DNA from 3 places in the Streptomyces sp. NPDC047108 genome. Region 1 is predicted to be linked to each of the others. Evidence: predicted binding sites of a transcription regulator. Region 1 holds the regulator's gene; each other region holds the start of a gene.
What was found. The regulator HrcA, encoded in region 1, represses chaperone genes, less so after heat shock. The targets are predictions, from matches to a motif close to TTNGCACTCNGNNNNNCNGAGTGCNAA.
Positions count from the first base shown of each region.

Region 2: ABZ822_RS01175 (FmdB family zinc ribbon protein) is a predicted target of HrcA. The motif match lies at 2,228-2,254, and genes of this name have one in related genera.
Region 3: groES (co-chaperone GroES) is a predicted target of HrcA. The motif match lies at 2,681-2,707, and genes of this name have one in related genera.

Region 1 is NZ_JBEYUP010000003.1:483,939-491,444, forward strand. Features, by position in the region: gene hemW (radical SAM family heme chaperone HemW) at 1-629, shown strand, start outside; gene ABZ822_RS10310 (MFS transporter) at 860-2,404, shown strand; gene ABZ822_RS10315 (DUF3097 domain-containing protein) at 2,391-3,212, opposite strand; gene ABZ822_RS10320 (MBL fold metallo-hydrolase) at 3,247-3,984, opposite strand; gene hrcA (heat-inducible transcriptional repressor HrcA) at 4,184-5,200, shown strand; gene dnaJ (molecular chaperone DnaJ) at 5,201-6,334, shown strand; gene ABZ822_RS10335 (nitronate monooxygenase) at 6,444-7,506, shown strand, end outside.
Region 2 is NZ_JBEYUP010000001.1:264,808-272,313, forward strand. Features, by position in the region: gene ABZ822_RS01165 (potassium/proton antiporter) at 1-396, shown strand, start outside; partial or broken gene ABZ822_RS01170 (MFS transporter) at 722-2,014, shown strand; gene ABZ822_RS01175 (FmdB family zinc ribbon protein) at 2,264-2,668, shown strand; gene ABZ822_RS01180 (S-methyl-5'-thioadenosine phosphorylase) at 2,775-3,623, shown strand; gene mscL (large conductance mechanosensitive channel protein MscL) at 4,153-4,641, shown strand; gene ABZ822_RS01190 (hypothetical protein) at 4,706-4,906, opposite strand; partial or broken gene ABZ822_RS01195 (hypothetical protein) at 4,972-5,223, opposite strand; gene ABZ822_RS01200 (Rieske (2Fe-2S) protein) at 5,226-5,846, opposite strand; gene ABZ822_RS01205 (4Fe-4S dicluster domain-containing protein) at 5,843-6,442, opposite strand; gene ABZ822_RS01210 (molybdopterin oxidoreductase family protein) at 6,450-7,506, opposite strand, start outside.
Region 3 is NZ_JBEYUP010000007.1:110,587-118,092, reverse strand. Features, by position in the region: gene ABZ822_RS16955 (ester cyclase) at 1-346, shown strand, start outside; gene groL (chaperonin GroEL) at 506-2,131, opposite strand; gene groES (co-chaperone GroES) at 2,224-2,532, opposite strand; gene ABZ822_RS16940 (rhodanese-like domain-containing protein) at 2,960-3,448, opposite strand; gene ABZ822_RS16935 (Lrp/AsnC family transcriptional regulator) at 3,543-3,992, shown strand; gene ABZ822_RS16930 (cold shock domain-containing protein) at 4,063-4,284, shown strand; gene ABZ822_RS16925 (polysaccharide deacetylase family protein) at 4,368-5,210, opposite strand; gene ABZ822_RS16920 (class I SAM-dependent methyltransferase) at 5,792-7,003, shown strand; gene ABZ822_RS16915 (hypothetical protein) at 7,031-7,294, opposite strand; gene tsaD (tRNA (adenosine(37)-N6)-threonylcarbamoyltransferase complex transferase subunit TsaD) at 7,291-7,506, opposite strand, start outside.

The sequences.
Region 1 (7,506 bases):
GGGAGAGCGAGACGGACTGGCGCGCCTCGCTGGACGCCGCGATCGGCGCCGGCCCCGACCATGTGTCCGCGTACGCCCTGATCGTCGAGGAGGGCACCCAGCTGGCCCGCCGTATCCGGCGCGGCGAGGTGCCGATGACCGACGACGACGTGCACGCCGACCGCTACCTCATGGCCGAGGAGACGCTGTCGGCCGCCGGGTTCGGCTGGTACGAGGTGTCGAACTGGGCCACGTCGGAGGAGAGGCGCTGCCGCCACAACGAGCTGTACTGGACCGGCGCCGACTGGTGGGGTGCGGGACCGGGCGCCCACAGCCATGTCGGCGGCGTCCGCTGGTGGAACGTCAAGCACCCGGGCGCGTACGCCCAGGCCCTGAGCGAGGGCCGCTCCCCGGGAGCGGGCCGCGAGGTCCTGGCCGGTGAGGACCGCAGGGTCGAACGCATCCTGCTGGAGCTCCGCCTGAAGGACGGCTGCCCGATGGACCTGCTCGCGCCGGCGGGCGCGCGGGCGGCCGGGCGCGCCTTGGAGGACGGGCTGCTGGAGCCGGGCCCGTACGCGTCCGGCCGGGCGGTGCTGACCCTGCGCGGACGCCTGCTCGCCGACGCCGTAGTGCGCGATCTGGTCGACTGAGGTGCGCGAGACGCGGCGGGAGCGGTGAGGGCCGGAGGAACGCGGGGAGTCCCCCGCCCGGCGCAAGGCGGCCGCCGCCGGGATGCCGTGTCCCGTGAGCTCCCGGAGAATCCTGTGATGTGAGTGACACGAGGGGCCCTTCGGGCCCTCAGCCACCTCCGTCATCACCTCGGGAGCCGGAGCGCACGGCCGAGGGGGAGGCACCGCGCGAGTCCGTGGCCCTGGCGGCCATGATGTTCGCGGTCGCGATGACCTTCATCGACCAGACCATCGTCTCCATCGCCGCGCCGAGCATCATCGAGGAGCTGAACCTCTCGTCCTCGGGCATGCAGTGGGTCGTCAACGCCTATCTGCTGACCCTCGCGGCCTTCTTCGCCCTCGGCGGGCGGCTGTCCGACGTCTTCGGGCACAAGCGGCTGATGCTCATCGGCACCGTCCTGTTCGTGGTCTCCTCCACGTTGTGCGGCGCCGTGCCCACCGGGGACGGTGCGCAGGCCTGGCTGATCACCTTCCGGGCGACCCAGGGCATCGGGGCGGCGTTCATGTTCCCGGCCGCGCTCGCCGTGGTCGTCGCCGTGTTCCCGGTGGAGCGGCGCGGCCGGGCGCTCGCGCTGTTCTTCGGGGTCTCCGGTGCGCTGACCGCCCTGGGCCCGCTGCTCGGCGGCTGGCTGACCACCTGGACCTGGCGCGCGATCTTCTGGGTCAACATCCCGGTCGCGATCATCGCCATCGCGCTGACGTTCGCGGCCCGTATCCGGAACGAGCGCCGCCGCGAGCCCGTCGACTGGGTCGGAGCGGCGCTCGTCGTCATCGGGATGGGCCTGAGCGTCCTGGGCCTGCAGCAGGCCAGCGCGTGGGGCTGGAGCAGCGCCGCGACCTGGGTGTGCATCCTGGGCGGCCTGGTGGTCCTCACGCTGTTCGTGGGCTACGAACTGCGGGCCCCCCACCCGCTCATCAAGCTGCACGTCTTCGCCGACCGGGCCTTCTCCGCCGACGTCGCCGTGCTGTTCTTCGCGATGATGGCGTTCGTCCCGGTGTTCTTCTTCACCTCGGTCTACGCCCAGGTCTCGCTCAGTTCGTCGCCCAACCAGGCCGCGCTCTTCCTGCTCTACTTCTTCGTCGGCTTCGCCATCGCCTCGCAGTGGGGCGGCCGCATCCTCGACAAGCAGGGCGCCAAGCCCGCCCTGCGGATCGGCACCGCGCTCGGCGCCGTCGGCTTCGCCCTCTGGGCCAACAAGCTCACCGATCTCTCGCTCCACGACCAGTGGCCGTACGCCGCGATGGCCGGCGCCGGAATCGGTTTCCTGCTCGCCCCCGCCTCGACCGATGCCGTGAACCGCTCCATCGGCGCCTCGTACGGCGAGGTCACCGGCATCACGCAGACCGCGCGCAACTACGCGGCCAGCATCGGCCTGGCGGTCTTCGGCACGGTGCTGACGCACACGATGACCGACCGCGTCGCCGGCACCCTGACGGCGCGCGGCGTGTCCGAGGCGGAGGCGCAGGCGTCGGCGCGGAGCATCGCCGAATCGGTCACCGGTCAGGCGGACGACCGCACGCCCACGGGCGAGAGCCCGCTCGCCCAGCTCGGCAGCGAGGCCATGAGCAGCATCCGCATGGACTTCGCCGAGGCGAACCAGGTCGTCTTCTACTGCATGGCCGGGGCGCTCGCCGTCGCGTTCCTCTGCTCCGCCTTCCACCCCGGGACGCGGGTCACGGGCGGCGAGCAGGAGCCGCAGGAACCGGGGGCCGGAACCGCCGCTACGGAGCGGTGACGAAGTCGATCAGCTCCTCGACCCGGCCCAGCAGCGCGGGCTCCAGGTCCTTGTAGCTGCCGACCGAGCCCAGGATGCGCTGCCACGCGGCACCCGTGTTCTCCGGCCAGCCGAGCGCCCGGCAGACGCCCGTCTTCCAGTCCTGGCCGCGCGGCACGGTGGGCCAGGCGGGGATGCCCACCGACGAGGGCTTCACCGCCTCCCAGATGTCGATGTACGGGTGGCCCACCACCAGCACGTCGTCGCCGGTCACCTCCGCGGCGATCCGGGACTCCTTGGATCCGGGCACCAAGTGGTCGACCAGCACGCCCAGTCGGGCGTCAGGGCCCGGCGCGAAGCCGTCGACGATGGCCGGGAGGTCGTCCACGCCCTCCAGGTACTCGACGACCACGCCCTCGATGCGCAGATCGTCGCCCCAGACCCGTTCGACGAGTTCGGCGTCGTGGCGCCCCTCGACGTAGATGCGCCCGGCGCGCGCGACCCGCGCCCGCGCGCCCGGGACGGCGACGGAGCCCGACGCCGTACGGGCGGGGGGACGCGGCGCGGCGACCGCGGGCCGTACGAGCGTGACGACCCGGCCCTCCAGCAGGAAGCCGCGGGGCGTCATGGGGAAGACGCGCTGCTTGAGGAAGCGGTCCTCCAGGGTGACGACCGGGCCCTCGGCCGTCTTCTCCCAGCGCACCACGGCGCCGCAGAAGCCGGTCGTGACCTCCTCCACCACCATGTCCGACTCCACCGGCACCTCGGGTGCGGGCTTCTGCTTCTTCCACGGAGGGGTGAGGTCGGGCCCGTAGCTTCGCTTGCGCATCCGACCGACCTTACGGAGCCGGGGCCGCCGGCGCCTACGACACGCCGAACCGCTCGGCCAGCTCGCCGCGCTGAGCCCGTACGAAGCCCGCGTCGACCACCGCTCCGTGGCCGGGCACGTACAGTGCGTCGTCCCCGCCGAGGTCCAGCAGGCGGTCCAGTGCGGCCGGCCACCGGGCCGGGATGGCGTCGGGACCCGCCTGCGGCTCGCCCGACTCCTCCACCAGGTCGCCGCAGAAGACGACGCTGCGCTCTCCCCCGCGCCCGGGCACGAGCACCGCCAGGTCGTGGCCGCTGTGCCCGGGACCGACGTTGACCAGGACCGCGTCCCTGCCGTCGCCGAGCGGAACCGTCATCTCCCCGCTGACCAGATGGTCCGGCCGCAGCAGCATCTCGGCCGCCTCGGCCGCGCTCTCCCCGTCGACCCCGTGCCGCACCGCGTCCTCGCGCAGCGCCTCGCGCGCTCGCGTGCCGCCCAGCATCAGGTCCATCCGGATCGCGCCGTAGACCTCCGTCCCCGCGAACGCCGCGGCGCCCAGGACATGATCGAAGTGCGGGTGCGTGAGTGCGAGATGCGTCACCCGGCGCCCCAGCATCTCCTCCGCCTGCTGCCTCAGCTGGGCGCCCTCGCGCAGGGTGGCGCCCGCGTCCACCATCAGCACGGCGGAAGGACCGTGGACCAGACCGGCCGTCGCGTCCCAGCCCGGCAGGCGGCGGCGGGCGACGCCCGGGGTGAGCTGCTCCCAGCCCGCCTCTTCCCAAGTGCGGTTCATACGACGACGCTAGTCCCAGCCAGGTAGCGTTGCTCGCTGCCGAATTCACCGGACCGCCGGCGCGGGACGGGGGCCGGCGGGCGAGTCGGCCGCCCTTGCCCTGGTCATACCACCGCGCCGTACACTGGCCCGGGGGAAGCTGGCACTCAGGCACAGGGAGTGCCAAGCCCGGACCGAGGAACCGAAGCTGGAGGTGCGCATGCTCAGCGAACGCAGACTCGAAGTGCTGCGCGCCATCGTCCAGGACTACGTCGGCACGGAGGAGCCCGTCGGCTCCAAGGCGCTCACGGAGCGGCACGGCCTCGGTGTCTCGCCGGCCACCGTCCGCAACGACATGGCGGTGCTGGAGGACGAGGGGTACATCGCCCAGCCGCACACCAGCGCGGGCCGTATCCCGACGGACAAGGGCTACCGCCTCTTCGTCGACAAGCTGGCCGGCGTCAAGCCGCTGTCCCAGGCCGAGCGCCGCGCCATCCAGAACTTCCTGGACGGCGCCGTCGACCTCGACGACGTGGTCGGCCGTACGGTCCGGCTGCTGGCGCAGCTCACCCGTCAGGTCGCCGTGGTGCAGTACCCGTCGCTGACGCGCTCGACCATCCGGCATGTGGAGCTGCTGTCGCTGGCTCCCGCCCGGCTGATGCTGGTACTGATCACGGACACCGGCCGCGTCGAGCAGCGCATGGTCGACCTGCCGGCGCCGTTCGGCGAGACCTCGCTGGCCGACCTGCGGGCGCGGCTCAACAGCCGGGTCGTCAGCAGGCGGTTCGCGGATGTGCCCCAGCTCGTACAGGACCTCCCCGAATCCTTCGAGGCGGAGGACCAGCCCGCGGTCTCCACGGTCCTGGCGACGCTGCTGGAGACCCTGGTCGAGGAGACCGAGGAGCGACTGGTGATCGGCGGCACCGCCAATCTCACCCGCTTCGGGCACGACTTCCCCCTGACCATCCGGCCGGTGCTGGAAGCCCTCGAGGAGCAGGTGGTGCTCCTCAAGCTGCTCGGGGAGGCCAAGGACCCGGGCATGACCGTACGAATCGGGCATGAGAACGTTCATGAGGGGCTGACGTCCACATCGGTCGTCGCGGTCGGCTACGGTTCGGGCGACGAGGCAGTGGCCAAACTCGGCGTGGTCGGACCGACCCGCATGGACTACCCCGGAACGATGGGAGCGGTACGCGCAGTGGCACGTTACGTCGGACAGATCCTGGCGGAGTCGTAAGTGGCCACGGATTACTACGCCGTACTAGGCGTGCGCCGCGACGCAGGGCAGGACGAGATCAAGAAGGCGTTCCGGCGCCTCGCCCGTGAACTGCACCCGGACGTCAACCCGGATCCGAAGACCCAGGAGCGGTTCAAGGAGATCAACGCCGCTTACGAGGTGCTCTCCGACCCGCAGAAGAAGCAGGTCTACGACCTCGGTGGCGACCCGCTCTCCGGCGCCGCCGCGGGTGGCGCGGGCGGCTTCGGGGCGGGCTTCGGCAACTTCTCCGACATCATGGACGCCTTCTTCGGCACCGCGTCCCAGCGCGGGCCGCGGTCCCGTACGCGGCGCGGCCAGGACGCCATGATCCGGCTCGACATCGAGCTGGACGAGGCGGCCTTCGGCACCACGAAGGACATCCAGGTCGACACCGCCGTCGTGTGCACCACGTGCTCCGGCGAGGGCGCGGCACCCGGCACCTCCCCGCAGACCTGCGACATGTGCCGCGGGCGCGGTGAGGTCTCGCAGGTGACGCGGTCCTTCCTCGGCCAGGTCATGACCTCGCGGCCGTGCCCGCAGTGCCAGGGCTTCGGCACGGTCGTGCCCACCCCGTGCCCGGAGTGCGCGGGCGACGGGCGCATCCGCTCGCGGCGCACGCTGACCGTCAAGATCCCGGCGGGCGTCGACAACGGCACCCGGATCCAGCTCGCGGGCGAGGGCGAGGTCGGCCCGGGCGGCGGCCCCGCGGGCGATCTGTACGTCGAGATCCACGAGATGCCGCACCCGGTGTTCCAGCGGCGCGGGGACGACCTGCACTGCACGGTCACCATCCCGATGACCGCGGCCGCCCTCGGCACGCAGGTGCCGCTGGAGACGCTCGACGGGCTGGAGGAGGTCGACATCCGTCCCGGCACGCAGTCCGGGCAGTCGATCCCGCTGCACCAGCGCGGCATCACGCATCTGCGCGGTGGCGGGCGCGGTGACCTGGTGGTCCACGTCGAGGTCCAGACGCCGTCGAAGCTCGATCCGCCGCAGGAGGACCTGCTGCGGCAGCTCGCGAAGCTGCGCGGCGAGGAGCGTCCCGCGGGGCACTTCCAGCCGGGACAGCAGGGGCTCTTCTCCCGTCTGAAGGACGCCTTCAACGGCCGCTGACCGGAGTTGCCGGCAGGTGTCCGCCCGGGGCCCGGCCCCGGCGGACGCCCGCTCGCACCGGGGCTGACCCGATCAGCCGCGGGACGGCACCGCGTGACACCATACGGCCATGCCCTCCGTGTTCTCCGATCTGTCGCCGTACCCGATCGTGCAGGCCCCCATGGCCGGCGGGGCCTCCTGCCCCGAGCTGGCCGCCGCCGTGTGCGACGCGGGCGGCCTGGGTTTCCTCGCTGCCGGGTACAAGACGCCGGAGGCGATGTACCAGGAGATCAAGCAGCTCCGCGGGCTGACCGAGCGCCCCTTCGGGGTGAACGTCTTCATGCCGCAGCCCTCCCTCGCCGACCCGGGCGCGCTCGAGGTCTACCGCGAGCAGCTCTCCGGCGAGGCCTCCTGGTACGAGACGCCGCTCGGCGACACCGACGGCAGCCTGGACGACGCGTACGAGGCCAAGCTCGCGATCCTGCTCGACGACCCCGTCCCCGTCGTCTCCTTCACCTTCGGCTGCCCCTCGCGCGCCGCCCTCGACGCGTTCACCAAGACCGGCACGCTCACGGTCGTCACCGTCACCAGCGCCGCCGAGGCGCAGGCGGCACAGTGGGCGGGCGCCGACGCCGTGTGCGTCCAGGGGATAGAGGCCGGAGGCCACCAGAGCACCCACCACGACGACCCGCAGGCCGACGGCACCTCGTCCGGGGTCGGTCTGCTGACGCTCGTCACGCAGGTCAGCGAGGCCGTACAGCTTCCGATCATCGCCGCGGGCGGGCTGATGCGGGGCAGCCAGATCGCGGGTGCCCTGGCCGCCGGTGCGGAGGCGGCCCAGCTCGGCACCGCCTTCCTCGTGGCCCCCGAGTCGGGCGCCAACGCCCTGCACAAGCGGGCCATGACCGATCCGCTGTTCCCGCGGACCGAGTTGACCCGGGCCTTCTCGGGCCGCCCGGCCCGCGGCCTGGTCAACCGGTTCATCCGGGAGCACGGGCGCTACGCCCCGGCCGCTTACCCTCAGATCCACCACATGACCGCGGGACTGCGTAAGGCCGCAGCCACGGCGGGCGACCCGCAGGGCATGGCGCTCTGGGCGGGGCAGGGCCACCGGATGGCCCGTCAGCTCCCTGCCGGTGAGCTGGTCGAGGTGCTGGTGGCCGAACTGGAGTCGGCGCGCGAGTCGTTGGTGA
Region 2 (7,506 bases), on a different contig from region 1:
ATCGTCTACACGCTGGTGCAGGGGCCGACCCTGCCCTGGGTCGCCGCCCATCTGCGGCTCGGCGAGGCGGAGACGACGGCGGACCTGGGCATCGAGTCCGCCCCGCTGGAACGCCTCGGCGGACACCTGCTGTCGTTCTCCGTCCCGAGGAAGTCCCGGATGCACGGCGTGGAGGTCGGCGAACTGCGGCTGCCGGCGGGCTCCGCGGTCACCCTCGTCGTACGGGAGGGCGAAAGCTTCGTCCCGGCGCCTGCGACCGTGCTGCGGCGGGGCGACGAACTGCTCGTCGTGGCCACGGACCGGGTGCGGGACGCGGCGGAGAAGCGGCTGCGGGCAGTGTCGATGGGCGGCAAGCTGGCGGGCTGGCTGGGCACGGGCGACAACGGTCGGCGGTAGCCGGGGAGTCGGCGCCCGGGTGCGTACGGGCCGGGGCTGCGAGGCCCCGGCCCCTATCGATCCCGTGCCGGCCGATCCCAGGAGGACGAGATGCGCGGTCACGCACATCACAGGGAAGCGGCCGCGTACACCTGTACTATGAAGAGGCACATGACGATCCACTCTGCCTGATGCAGAGCTGGCGCGACCGTTCGGCGGCCGCGGTCCTTCTTGCCTCCTTCTCGGCGCGGACCCGGTATCTACCCCGGTCCCGCGAGAGGACAGCTCTCGGCGCACTCCGTGGCTACGGCACACGTGCGTCACCAGGTGGCAGAAAGGCACGGCCGTGGGATCCGCGGTCTCGAGCACCACCACACCTTCCGTCAAGCGTCCCGGCTACGGGCAGTTGCTGCGCACACCCGGCGCATGGACGTTCCTGCTTCCCGGCTTCGCCGCACGGCAGCCCTTCGCGATGCTCACCATCAGCATCGTGCTGCTGCTCCGCCACACCACCGGCTCGTACGGCATCGCCGGTGCGGTCGCAGCCGTCTCCGGGGTCTCCATGGCCCTGTTCGCCCCGCAGGGAGGCAAACTCGCCGACCGGTACGGACAGAGCGCCGTTCTCGTACCCGGCGTCCTGATCCACGCGGCGTCGGGGGCGCTGCTGACGGCGCTCGCGCTGGCGCACGCTCCCCTGTGGGCGCTGTTCGCCGCCGCCGTACCGACCGGTGCCTCCATTCCGCAGATCGGCCCCATGGTGCGGGCCCGCTGGGCGTCCACGCTCGGCGGCGGCACCCCGGACGACTCCGGCAGCGCCCCCGGCACCAGTTGGGGACGGAACCCGCTGCTGACGACCGCGGCGGCCTTCGAATCCGTCACGGACGAATTGACGTTCGTGATCGGCCCCGTGCTCGCGACCGCGCTGTGCACCGGCGTGCACCCGGCCTCGGGCCTCATCGCGGAGGCCGCGCTCACACTCGTGGGCGGCCTGCTCTTCGCGGCCCAGCGGCGTACGGCACCGCCCGTGAACCGGCGGACGGCCGGAGCCGCCGGCAGCGAGCCGCCCACCTCCGCCCTCGCCGTACCGGGCGTGCGCGTGCTGGCCGTGGCCTTCCTCGGCATCGGGTCGGTCTTCGGCGGCATGCAGGTCGCGCTGACCGCCTTCGCCCAGGAGACCGGCCACCCGGGTCTGAACGGAGTGCTCTACGGCGTCTTCGCCGCGGGCAACATGCTCGCGGGCATCGCCTGCGGTGCCATCGCCTGGCGCACCTCGCCGCAGCGGCGGCTCGTGCTGTCGTACGCGGCGCTGGCGCTGGCGTGCTCGGTCCTCTGGGCGGCGCACTCGCCGCTGCTCCTGGGTGGTCTGGGGCTGCTGGCCGGGCTCTGCATCGCTCCGGCGCTGATCACCGGCTACACGCTGGTGGACGCGCTGGTGCCGGCGGCGTCCCGTACGGAGGCGTTCACCTGGCTGACCGGGTCCGTCGCCCTGGGGCAGGCCGCGGCGGTCACGGCCGCCGGGCAGCTGGCCGACGGTTTCGGCGCGAGCGCCGCGTTCACCGTGCCGCTGACCGGAACGGCACTGGCGCTGGTGACCGTGGTCGGGCTGCGGGGGCGGATCGCGCCCCGCGGGACGGGCCGGGTGGCGGCCGGAGCGGCGCCCTCTGCGTCATCGGCGCCCTCTGCGTCATCGGTGACGGCCGAAGCTGGTGCGCAGAAGGCGGGCGCGTCGGAAGCGGCTGCGCCGGAGGCTCGTGGAGCGGGCCGGGCCGCTGCCGCAGCGGCACGTGGGGTCGATCACCGTGTGCCCGTTGCGGTGGACTGAACCGGCGGAATGCTGCACTATATAGCGTCGTTAGCACTCATCGAGTGAGAGTGCCAGGAGGAGCAAGTGCCGACCTATCAGTACCAGTGCACCGAGTGCGGCGAGGGCCTCGAGGCGGTGCAGAAGTTCACCGACGACTCCCTCACCGAGTGCCCCAACTGCAAGGGGCGCCTGCGCAAGGTGTTCTCCGCGGTCGGTGTCGTGTTCAAGGGCTCCGGTTTCTACCGGACGGACAGCCGCGGTTCGTCCACCGGCTCGGCCGGTAACGGATCGAAGACCTCGTCCGGGTCGTCCTCGGAGTCGAAGAGCGACAGCAGCTCGTCCTCCTCGTCGACCTCGTCGTCCGGTTCGTCGTCGTCCGGTTCCTCGTCCTCGGGGTCTTCTTCGTCCTCGGGGTCCTCGTCGTCCTCGTCGTCCTCGTCGTCCTCGTCGTCCTCGTCGTCCTCGGCGAAGTCGGGCAGCGCGGCCTGAGACGTCACGGCGACCGGCGCCGTCACCGACTCGTACCGGACCCCCCTCCCCTCATGTTCAGGGGAGGGGGGTCCGGCGTGTGAGAGGGGCCCATAGGGTGGGGCCCATGGTCGAGACGAGCACCTCCCAGGCGGACATCGGAGTCATCGGCGGGTCGGGGTTCTACTCCTTCCTCGACGACGTGACCGAGGTCACGGTCGACACCCCCTACGGGCCGCCGAGCGACTCACTCTTCCTCGGCGAGGTCTCGGGCCGCCGGGTCGCCTTCCTCCCCCGCCACGGCCGCAAGCACCACCTCCCGCCGCACCGCATCAACTACCGCGCCAACCTGTGGGCGCTGCGCTCGCTCGGCGTGCGCCAGGTGCTGGGGCCGTGCGCGGTGGGCGGCCTGCGGACCGAGTACGGGCCGGGCACGCTGCTCGTACCGGACCAGCTCGTGGACCGCACCAAGGGGCGCACCCAGACCTTCTACGACGGCGAGGCGCTGCCCGACGGCCGTGTGCCGAACGTGGTGCATGTCGCCTTCGCCGACCCGTACTGCCCGGTGGGGCGGGAGGCCGCGCTGACCGCGGCACGCGGACACGGCTGGGAGGCGGTGGACGGCGGGACGCTCGTGGTCATCGAGGGGCCGCGCTTCTCGACCCGCGCGGAGTCGCAGTGGCACGCCGCCCAGGGCTGGTCGGTCGTCGGCATGACGGGACACCCGGAGGCGATCCTCGCGCGTGAACTCGGGCTGTGCTACTCGACGATGACGCTGGTCACGGACCTCGACGCGGGTGCGGAGACGGGTGAGGGCGTCTCGATGGCCGAGGTGATGCGGGTGTTCGGGGAGAACGTGGCACGGCTGCGGTCCGTCCTCTTCGACGCGGTGAAGGGGCTGCCGGCGGCGGAGGAGCGCGCCTGTCTGTGTGCGACGGCGCTGGACGGCATGGACACCGGGCTCGAGCTTCCGTAGCGGTCTCTCGGTGTAGCGGTCTCACGGCGGCGCCCTCTCGTGTCGGAGGCCGAGGCCGGTCGGCGCGCATGTCGGCGGTGGAAGCCGGTCGTGCTCGTGAGGGTGACGAAGTTTTCCACAGTCGCGGGGCCGTCCACAGGGCTCAGCGGGGTCGGGCGAGAACGAGCAGGGTGAGTGCGGAACGAGAGCGACACGGCTCTCTCCGGCGCTTCGGCGACCCCGCTCTCCACGACAGGTGGTGTCCTGCCCATGTCACGCATCGTCAGCCACATCGGTCACGCACTTCCCACGCCCGCGCCTCGTTCCGTCCCTCTGTTCGCGCCCGTGCGATCGGGCGGCCGTCGACATCGCCTGCTCAGAGCGGTGCGGAGGCGCCGTCGCGGCCTGGCGTTCCTGCTGGCGGCCGTGGCGGCGACGGCGGCTGCCGTGGCCACTTCCGACGGACGGGATTGGACAGCACTCGCCCTGCCTGTCGTAGATTGCGGAGCCGTCCGTTCCATCGATCGTGTGCGCAGAGAGAGGCTCCGAGGTGAGCGAGGAGAACAAGGGCATCCTGGAGGGCTTCAAGCAGTTCCTGATGCGCGGGAACGTGGTGGAGCTCGCGGTCGCGGTGGTCATCGGAGCGGCCTTCACGAACATCGTGAACAGCGTCGTGAAGGGCTTCATCAATCCGGTCCTGGGCGCCATCGGGTCCACGAACCTCGACCACTACTCGCTGTGTCTGAGCGACACGTGCGTGAAGAACGCCTCGGGCGAGGTCACCGACGGGCTCTATTTCCTCTGGGGCTCCGTGCTCAGCGCCACGATCACGTTCCTCATGACGGCGGCGGTCGTCTACTTCCTCATGATCCTGCCGATGAACCGGTACAAGGAGCGGCAGGCGGCCAAGGCCCCCATCGACGCCTCAGCGGCCCAAGTGACCGAGATCGAGCTGCTGACCGAGATCCGGGACCTTCTGGCGGCGCAGCGGGACGGCACGGCTCCGGGCCGTCTGCCCACGCAGAAGCAGCAGCCCTGATCCCAGCCGCGGGAGAGCGGCGAGGAGTACCGAGAGGACGGGTGTCCCGCCGCCCGCCTGACGGTCAGCCGTGGTGCGGGGGCTTCTCGTCGAGGAAGCGGGCCAGGTCGGCGGCGCTGTCGCCGCCCGAGGGGCGATCGCCCCAGCCCTGGTCGGTGTCGTCCGTGGAGGGCCGGGCCAGCGGATCGTCGAAGTCCAGCCTGGCCGCCAGAGCGGCGGCGCCCTCGGCGGACTCGGGCCGTTCGGGCGTGGGGACGGTGCTCATGCGTCCAGGGTACGGGGATGGTGGCGGCGGCCTTCCTGGCAGGTGGCCGAGCGGTGGGGTCCCGCTCAGCGGTCCTGGGGATCCAGCAGCCACAGCACGAGGACGACGGCGAACGACAGCCCGAGAAAGCCCGTACACCACCAAGCGGTGCGCGCGCTGCCCTGCATCCAGGCGTCGACAGCCACGGACAGCGCCCAGAGCTGTCCGACGACCACGGCGAGGGCCAGGGCGAGCCGGCCCGACAGCCGGGTGGAGCGCCCTGGTTGCCGCTGGGTGTCCGAGCCCATGCCGGGGCCGCTGTGCCGAACGCGCGGGTCGGTCACACCGATTCACTCCCCACCGGGGGCGCTTCGGGACAGCCGATCTCGCGGGCCGTGTCCGGGTAGTTCTTGAGCAGCTGGCGGCACAGCCCTTCCTCGATCGTCTCGCCGGAGCGTGCGCTGCCGATGGCCCAGATGCTGCCGTCCAGTTGCTCGACGACCGCGATCTTCGGCAGGCCGCGCGGGGGAGGCCCGGCGACGACCTCTCCGGTGCGGGCGTCGAAGACGCCGTCGTGGCACGGGCAGTACAACTCGCCGTCGGCTTGCGGCTTTTCGCGCCAGAGCACCCCGCAGGCCATGTGGGTGCAGACGGCGGAGTAGCCCACGAGGGATCCGTCGACGAGCCGTACGGCGACGGCGCGGTCGTCCGCTCCGGGATACCGGAAGGCGACGGCCTGCCCGACGGCGAGGCGTGCGGCGATGCGCTGCGGCCCCGGGGATTCGTCCGCGTCGGCCTCCCGGTTCAGCATGCCTCCGGCGACGCCCACTCCGCCCAGGGTGAGGCCGCCGGAGACGACGGCCAGGATGCGCAGATAGTCGCGCCGGGTGGTCGGGGGTGCGGCAGCGGAAGGACCGGGCGGGGCTTCCGGCCGGTCGTCCGTCTCCTCCGTCAGGCTCATCGCACGTCCACTCCGTTCACCTCGACGACCGGGAGCCCGGCGGGCACCGGCCACTGCACCTTGTCGGCGGGCACGACCGTCGCCACGCCCGTTCTGACCGTCGCGTCGCCGAAGGCGAACGAGTCGGCGACCTGGACGCCGGGGCGTGCGGCATACAGGTCGTCGAGCGTTCCGTAGAACAGGGCGCCCGTGGGGCAGACGGTGGCGCACAGAGGGTCGAGTTCCTGGGCGGTGCGGTCGTGGCACAGGTCGCATTTCATGGGGACCTTCGTGCGGAGGTCGATCTCCGTGGCCCCGAAGGGGCAGGCGTTCACGCAGTCCGAGCATCCGATGCAGCGGGTGACGTCGGTCTGCTGCACCACGCCGTCCGGGGTGATGCGCAGCGCGTCGGCCGGGCACACCTGGACGCACGGCGCCGCCGGGTCCTCGCAATGCATGCACAACGTGGGAAAGGAGGCGGTGTTGTGGCCCTCGTCGGGCTGGTCGATGTGCACGAGCGCGGTGCCGCGGTGGGAGTCGCACTGACGGCAGGCGGAGACACAGGCTCCGCAGCCGGTGCAGCGCTCCGGGTCGATGAAGAGTGTCCTGCCCATCATCGTCGGCTCAGCCCCTCTCGTCCGTGGTGGAGTTCCCGGGACCCACGAGCGGGTTCGCGGGCCGTACGGCGTCGGGGGGCGGGAGCGGGCCGGGCACCTCGTCGGCGGACTCTCCGCGTTCGATGCGGCAGGCGCACAGCTTGTAGGCCGGGACGTGGGACTGCGGGTCCCACGCGCCGGTCGTCAGGGCGTTCGCGGCCGCGGGGAACGGCCAGTGGTTCGGCACGAACACCGTGTCGGGCCGGATGGCCTCGGTGACGACGGCGGGCAGGACGACCGTGCCGCGCCGGGTGACGACGCGGACGGGGTCGCCGGTGCGGTAGCCGTGCGACGGGTGCAACTCGGCCCAGGGGTGGGGGGATTGCTCGGTGAGTCCGGGGAAGCGCCGTGTGTGGTTGCCGGTGAGATAGTGCGCGCCGGTGCGTCCGGTGGTGAGGGAGAGGGGGTACTGCTCGTCGGACGGTTCGGGGGGCTCATGCCACTCGACGGGCTGCAGATGGAAGGTGCCGTCGGGGTGGTGACTGCGGCCGTCCTCGAAGAGCCGCGGGGTTCCGGGGTGATCGGTGGAGGGGCAGGGCCAGGCGATACCCCCGGTCTCCGCCAGCCGTTCGTAGGTGATGCCGGAGCAGTCGTAGGGCGTGCCGGCGGAGGCGGCCCGCAGTTCGTCGAAGACCTCGCGCGCGCCGGCGAAGGCGAACGCGTGGCCCGAGCCGAGCCGCAGGGCGAGCTGGCACAGCACCCAGATGTCGGTCCGCACCCCGGGCGGGGGGTTCTGCGCCTTGTTGTGCTTGACCACGCGGGCCTCGGCGTTGGCCATGACGCCCTCGTCCTCGGCCCAGGAGGCGACGGGCAGGACGACATGGGCGTCGGCGGCGGTCTCGGAGAGGAAGACGTCGCACTGGACGTGGAAGTCGAGGGCGTCGAAGGCGTCCTTGGCGGACGCACGATGAGGGAGGGAGGCGAGAGGGTTGGTGGCGACACCGATCAGGCCGCGGATCTCTCCGCGCCGCATCAGGCGGGCCATGTCCGCCATCGAGGCCCCGGCACTGGGCAGTTGGGACGGG
Region 3 (7,506 bases), on a different contig from region 1:
GATCGACGAGCTGTTCGCGTGGGACTACGTCGATCACGACGTGATGAAGGAGCAGGACACCACGGTCGGCTCGGACGTCATCCGTCAGGACGTGGCGGGTTGGCGGCAGGCCTTCGCGTTCGACTTCGTGCTCGAGAGCCAGCTCGCCGAGGGCGAGGAGGTCGTGACGCGGTGGACGTGGCGCGGCACGCACCGCGGCGAGTTCCTGGGCATCCCGGCCACCGGCAAGGAGTGCGTGATGACGGGGGTCACGGTCTTCCGGCTGCGTGAGGGCAGGATCGAGGAGGGCTGGTGGCAGTACGACATCCTGAGCCTGCTTCGTCAGCTCGACGCCGTCGAGATGTGAGGCGGGATGTGAGCGGCGCGGCACCGTGAGGGCGCCGGCCCGTGCACCGGCAGCACCGTGGCCCCGCCGCCGGTGGATGAACGGACCACGACACGGCCGAGGCCCGGTGCTCCCGCGACGGGAGCACCGGGCCTCGGTGCGTACGAGATGCGCGTACGGTCAGTGCGCGTGGCCGTGACCGCCGTGACCGGCCTCGGCCGGCTCCTCTTCCTTCTTCTCCACCACGAGGGTCTCGGTGGTGAGCAGGAGGGAGGCGATGGACGCGGCGTTCTCCAGCGCGGAGCGGGTGACCTTGACCGGGTCGATGACGCCGGCCTTGACCAGGTCGCCGTACTCGCCGGTCGCGGCGTTGAAGCCGTGGCCCTTCTCCAGCTCGGAGACCTTCGAGGTGATCACGTAGCCCTCGAGGCCCGAGTTCTCGGCGATCCAGCGCAGCGGCTCGACGACCGCACGGCGCACGACGGCGACACCGGTGGCCTCGTCGCCGACCTTGTCCAGCGAGCCCTCGAGGACCTTCGCGGCGTGGACGAGCGCGGAGCCGCCACCGGAGACGATGCCCTCCTCGACCGCGGCGCGGGTCGCGGAGATGGCGTCCTCCAGACGGTGCTTCTTCTCCTTGAGCTCGACCTCGGTCGCGGCGCCGACCTTGATCACGCACACGCCGCCGGCCAGCTTCGCGAGGCGCTCCTGGAGCTTCTCGCGGTCCCAGTCGGAGTCGGTGGCGTCGATCTCGGCCTTGATCTGGGAGATACGGCCCTCGACGTCCTCACGCTTGCCGCCACCGTCGACGACCGTGGTGTCGTCCTTGGTGACGGTCACGCGGCGGGCGGTGCCCAGCACCTCGAGCCCGACCTGGTCGAGCTTGAGGCCGACCTCCTCGGCGACGACGGTGCCGCCGGTGAGGGTGGCGATGTCGCCGAGCATGGCCTTGCGGCGGTCACCGAAGCCGGGCGCCTTCACGGCGACGGCGTTGAAGGTGCCGCGGATCTTGTTGACCACGAGGGTGGAGAGCGCCTCGCCGTCCACGTCCTCGGCGATGATCAGCAGCGGCTTGGAGCCACCGGACTGGATGACCTTCTCCAGCAGCGGCAGCAGGTCGGCGATCGCCGAGATCTTGCCCTGGTGGATCAGGATGTAGGCGTCCTCGAGGACGGCCTCCATACGCTCCTGGTCGGTGACGAAGTACGGGGACAGGTAGCCCTTGTCGAAGGCCATGCCCTCGGTGAAGTCCAGCTCCAGACCGAAGGTGTTGGACTCCTCGACGGTGATGACACCGTCCTTGCCGACCTTGTCCATCGCCTCGGCGATCAGCTCGCCGACCTGCTTGTCCTGGGCGGACAGCGCGGCCACGGCGGCGATGTCGGACTTCTCGTCGATCGGGCGCGCGGTGGCGAGAAGGTCGTCGGAGACGGCCTTGACGGCGGCGTCGATGCCCTTCTTCAGGGCGGCCGGGGAGGCGCCGGCGGCGACGTTGCGCAGACCCTCGCGGACCAGGGCCTGGGCCAGCACGGTCGCGGTGGTGGTGCCGTCACCCGCGATGTCGTTGGTCTTGGTCGCCACCTCCTTGACGAGCTGGACGCCGAGGTTCTCGTACGGGTCCTCGGCCTCGACCTCGCGGGCGATGGTCACACCGTCGTTGGTGATGGTGGGAGCGCCGAACTTCTTGTCGATGACGACGTTGCGGCCCTTGGGGCCGATGGTCACCTTGACGGTGTCGGCCAGCTTGTTGACGCCGCGCTCGAGGGCGCGACGGGCGTCCTCGTCGAACTTCAGGATCTTCGCCATGGTTTGCGTATGTCCTCTCGAAGAACTACGCCCCGGACGCCCGGTTGTTCAGACACGGGAGGCCGGGGCGCAGATCACAAAACGTGGGTGAATTACTTCTCGACGATCGCGAGAACGTCGCGAGCCGAGAGGACGAGGTACTCCTCGCCGCTGTACTTCACCTCGGTGCCGCCGTACTTGCTGTAGAGCACGACATCGCCGACCTTGACGTCGAGCGGGATGCGGTTGCCCTCTTCGAAGCGGCCCGGACCCACGGCCAGGACGACGCCCTCCTGGGGCTTCTCCTTGGCGGTGTCCGGAATGACCAGGCCAGAGGCTGTGGTCTGCTCGGCGTCCAGCGGCTGGACCACAATGCGGTCCTCGAGCGGCTTGATGGCAACCTTGGTGCTGGCGGTCGTCACGATCCGACCTCCCCCTTCGGAGATCTCACGGGGTTGATTGTCTGAGGTGGCGACCTGGTAGATCCGTCGTCGCGGGTGCCGGATCTGCCCGTCGCTGTTGTGCTGGCACTCCCTGGTGGAGAGTGCCAAGCCTGAGACTATGACGGCGTTAGCACTCAGTCAACTAGAGTGCCAACGGAGCCGATGGCGCCCCACCAGTACCGCAGCGCGGCCGGCCCCTTCGCCGGGCTGACGCGGACCCCTTCCGGGCCGTCTTCCGCCTGATCAGGCCCTGGAAGCGCCCGCCGCTCACCGTTCATGCGCCCGTCCTGCCGCTCGGACATCGGGGCCACGTACGAGGACGGGCGGCCGCGCCGGGTCGGCGTGTCCCTCGCTCCCGCGCGCCCTTTCGCCACCGGCCCCTTCCGCGCGGCCGGGCGATCGTCCGTCAGCAGGCGCAGGCGGCAGAGCCGAGAGGTGCGGTGAGCGGGTCCGCGGGGCGCCGCTCCGTACCGGCCGCGCCCTCGACCGGGAAGCCCTCGCGGATCCAGTACTCGACGCCTCCGAGCATCTCCTTGGCCTGGTACCCGAGTTGGGACAGCGCGAGCGCCGCACGCGTCGCGCCGTTGCAGCCCGGCCCCCAGCAGTAGGTGACGACGGGGACCGCCGGGTCCAGCAGGCTCCCGGCCCGGGAGGGGATGTCGGCGAGAGGCAGGTGCACGGCACCCGGCACATGGGCCTGCCGCCAGCCGGCCTCCGCGCGAGAGTCCACCAGGACGAAGCCCGGGTCGCCGGCGTCGAGTGCGCCCCGGACGTCGGAGACGTCCGTCTGGAAGCGGAGACGTGCGGCGAAGAAGGCGATGGCTTCGGCGGTGGCGGCCTCGGCGGTGGCGGCGGGCGGGGCGGGCAGGGCCGGTTCGACGGCGGCGTTCGTCATGCGCAAGACACTAGGACCGCCCCCCGTACGCCCGGAACCGAGAATCACCGGCGTTCCAGGACCTCGGCCGGGGATACCGTGGTAGTAGTGCGCCATGACCGCTGATTCCCTGGACGAGACCGACTTGCGCATCCTGGAAGCCCTGCAGCACGACGGCCGGGCGAGCTACGCGGAGCTGGCACGGGCCGTGTCCATGTCCGCCAGCGCCGTGACCGAGCGGGTGCGGCGGCTGGAGGAGAGCGGCGTCATCAGCGGCTACGCGGCCGTGGTCGATCCGGACCGACTCGGGCTGGGCATCCTGGCGTTCGTCCGCCTCCGCTACCCGACAGGCAACTACAAGCCGTTCCACGACCTGCTCGCGACCACACCCGAGATCGTGGAGGCCCACCACGTGACCGGCGAGGACTGTTTCGTGCTCAAGGTCCTCGCCCGCTCCATGCGCCACCTGGAGAGCACGACGGGCCGCATCGCCGGACTCGGCTCCGTCACCACCAGCGTCGTCTACTCCAGCCCGCTCCCGCGCCGCGCGGTCACCCTGCCGTAGGGCTCGTCACGCCGTACCCTCACGGGCCGTGATCCGCACGGGCGTTCGGGGTTTCGGTAGGGTCGCGGGCATGGCTACCACGGCGACGGTACGGGAGTGGCACGACGAGGACGGCTGGGGAGTGCTGGACTGCCCCGAGACGCCAGGGGGTTGCTGGGCCCACTTCTCGGTGCTCGAGATGGACGGGTTCCGCAGCCTGTCGCCGGGACAGCGGGTCGCGTCGGTGGAGTGGGAAGGGCCCGGCATCCAGCAGGACGGTTACGCGTACCGGGCCGTGCGCGTCGTTCCCTGAACCGCCGCCGCGCACCAGGCCGTTGACGGCCCGGCCCTCCCGGCCGGGCCGTTCCCCTCACCGAGCCGCTCTACGCTCCGGGGTCAGACGTAGTCCTCGAGGCGGGCCAGGGCGAAGCCCTGGGACGTGGCGGCGCGGATCACGCGCCGCACCATGTCCGGCATCGTGCCGTCCCACTCCGACCGCCCGCGGAAGTGGGTGAGGACGATGTCGCCCGGCTGGAAGCGGTGTTCGCCGCCGCCGAAGTCGATCCGGCGGGCGAACGCCTCCTGGCTCCACAGCGGGACCACCGTGACGCCGCAGGAGCGGGCGGCACGGAGGGTGTCGCGGTCCCAGTTCCCGTACGGCGGACGGAAGATACGCGGACGTACGCCGAACTCCCGCTCGATGATGTCCTGCTGGCGGCAGATCTCCTTGCGCTGGCCCCGGTAGGACAGCGTGAGCAGATCGCGGTGGTTGATGGTGTGGTTGTTGATGGCGACACCGAGGCCCTGGAGCTGCCGGAAGTAGTCGTAGTCGTCGCGCACGACGTAGTCGCTGAGGAACGCGCTGATGGGGATGGACAGTTCGCGGACCATCCGGATCAGCCGGGGGTCCTTGTGGGCACCGTCGTCGATCGTCAGAAAGACGACGCGGTCGCGGGTGGGGACGCGGGCGATCACCGGCGGCAGTCCGGAGCGGGGGCCGATGCCGTGGAGGGCGGAGGGGGCGAGCCTCCGCTCGGGCGGGGCCGGCGCGATGAGCGGCGGGACCGACAGGCCCCAGCGGCGCGCGAGCGCCAGCCTGGCGGACTGGGACCTGGCCGTCTCGCGGGCGTAGAGGGCCAGCGCACGGTTGGTGCCGTACGAGGACGCGGCGCCGGGCGTACCGGCGCTCACCCCGGCCCGGCCGGCAGTGGCCGCCAGGCCCGCGGACGGGCCGGACACGGCGGCTGCGCCGGGTGCACCCGGCGCCCCGGCGCCCGGGCCCGAGGTCGATGCACCGTCCGCGCCGTGGGCCGGGTCGCCCCCCTCCCCCGCCAGGGCACGCCCCCCGGCGTACGGGGAGGATCCGTACGCGCCTGTCCGTCCGGCGCGCGCTCCACCCTCCAGGGCGTACGCCGCGGTCGGCGCGCCTGCCGCCCCGAGGGCGGCGCGGCCGGACTCGGGACTCGACCGGTCCCGTGGGGCATGGTCGGGAGGCTGGGCACAGGCGCCTCCGACGACGCCGATGAGCATGAACACCGCGGCGCCGCGGAGGCTCGTGCCCCAGCGCCAGATCTGCTCTTTGTCCCAGATGGAGTCTCTTTTTTCGTTTTGTCGTACAAGCTGCATAGTGCCGCATCCTGCCAGGGGCACCGGGCCGGGCAGCTCCGAAAACGCCGAGGCCCCGGCCTGGTCCTCCGCTCGGCCCACACCCGTCCGGCCGCGCCCGCGGTTCGCGTCCCCCAGCCGCGGGACCGGCCGGTGCCGCGGCTCCTGCCCCCGCGGCCGGCCGGCGGGTCCGGCCGGTTCCGGCCACCGGCACAATGGAGCAGGTGGACGACCTCGACGCCTTCGCCGCCCTGCTCACCGACGAGGGCCGGGCGCTCCTCGGCACCCTGCGCGACTACGACCCCGCCCAGGAGCTGGCGACCGCCACCCGCCTCCGCCGCGACCACCCGGCCGAGCTGGTCTCGGCCGCGCTCGGCCAGGCCAGGCTGCGGCAGCGCGCGGTGGCGAAGTTCGGCGCCCAGGACGCGGCCGTCATGTACTTCACCCCGGACGGCGTCGAGCAGGCGACGCGTACGTCCGTCGCCGCCCACCGCGCGGACCGCTTCGCCGCGCTCGGCGTACGGCGCGTGGCCGACCTGTGCTGCGGCATCGGCGGCGACGCGATCGCGCTGGCACGGGCGGGCATCGCGGTCGTCGCCGTCGACCGCTCCCCGCTCACCTGCGCGGTCGCCCGGGCGAACGCCGAGGCGCTGGGACTCACGGACCTGATCGAGGTGCGCTGCACGGACGTCACCGAGGTGGAACTCGGCGCGTACGACGCGGTGTTCGTGGATCCGGCGCGGCGCGGCAGCCCGGGGCGGCGCGGGGGCGGGCGGATCTTCGACCCCGAGGCCTACTCGCCGCCCTTGTCGTGGGCCGTCGAAGCCGCCCGCAAGGCCCCTTTCGCCGCCCTGAAGATCGCGCCCGGCGTTCCGCACGAGGCGCTGCCGGAGGACGCGGAGGCCGAGTGGATCTCGGACGGCGGCGACGTGAAGGAGGCCGTGCTGTGGTTCGGGGCCGGTACGGCCGGAGCCCGCCGCGCCACCCTCCTCCCCGGCCCGCACGACCTGCTCGGCGCCGGTCTCCCCGACCCGAGCGCGGGCCCCGTCGGCCCCTTCCTCTACGAGCCGGACGGCGCGGTCATCCGGGCGCACCTGGTCGCGGACGTGGCCGAGCGGCTCGACGGCCGCCTCGTCGACCCCACCATCGCGTATGTGACGGCGGACGAGCTGCGCCCCACCCCGTACGCCGCCGCGTACGAGATCACGGACGTCCTCCCGTTCAACCTGAAGAAGCTCAAGGCGCTGCTGCGTGAGCGCGGGGTCGGCACGCTGACCGTCAAGAAGCGGGGCTCGGCCGTCGAGCCGGAGGAACTGCGCAGGAAGGTCAAGCCGCAGGGGCCGAACGCGGCGACGGTCTTCCTCACGCGGGTGGCGGGCGCCCCGACCATGCTCATCGGCCGCCCCGCGAAGGCCGTTGCCTCCTGAGCCTGTGGGCTCCTGGGCCGGGCCGGGTCAGCCCTGTGCGAGTCCGACGGACTCGAAGCGCCAGCGGTGCACCGCCCGGCGCGCCAACTCCTCCGCCGGTTCCGGGAGTTCGGGCAGCTCGGTGTCGTAGGCGGCGTCCCACCAGGTGATGACGAGGACCCGGTCACCGGGGGCGGCGAACGTCTCGCGGCGCAGGGGGGACGGCGTCAGGGCCTGTTCCCGCGCCCAGTCCAGGAGTTCGGGGCCCCGCCCTTCGGCCGCCCTGGCCTCCCACATCAGCGCGACCGTCATGTGTAGAGGTTGTCCTTGCTCATCTCGTGGACATGGTCGTGGTCGTGGCTGTGGCCATGGGCGTGCCCCCCAGGCGCCGGGACGTGCGGGTCCGTCACCGGGAGCGAGGAGTCCGCCGAGAGATCCCAGGCCGAAGCCGGGCGGCCACGGGCCACCATCTCCGCGCCGAGCGCCGCCACCATCGCGCCGTTGTCCGTGCACAGCTTCGGCCG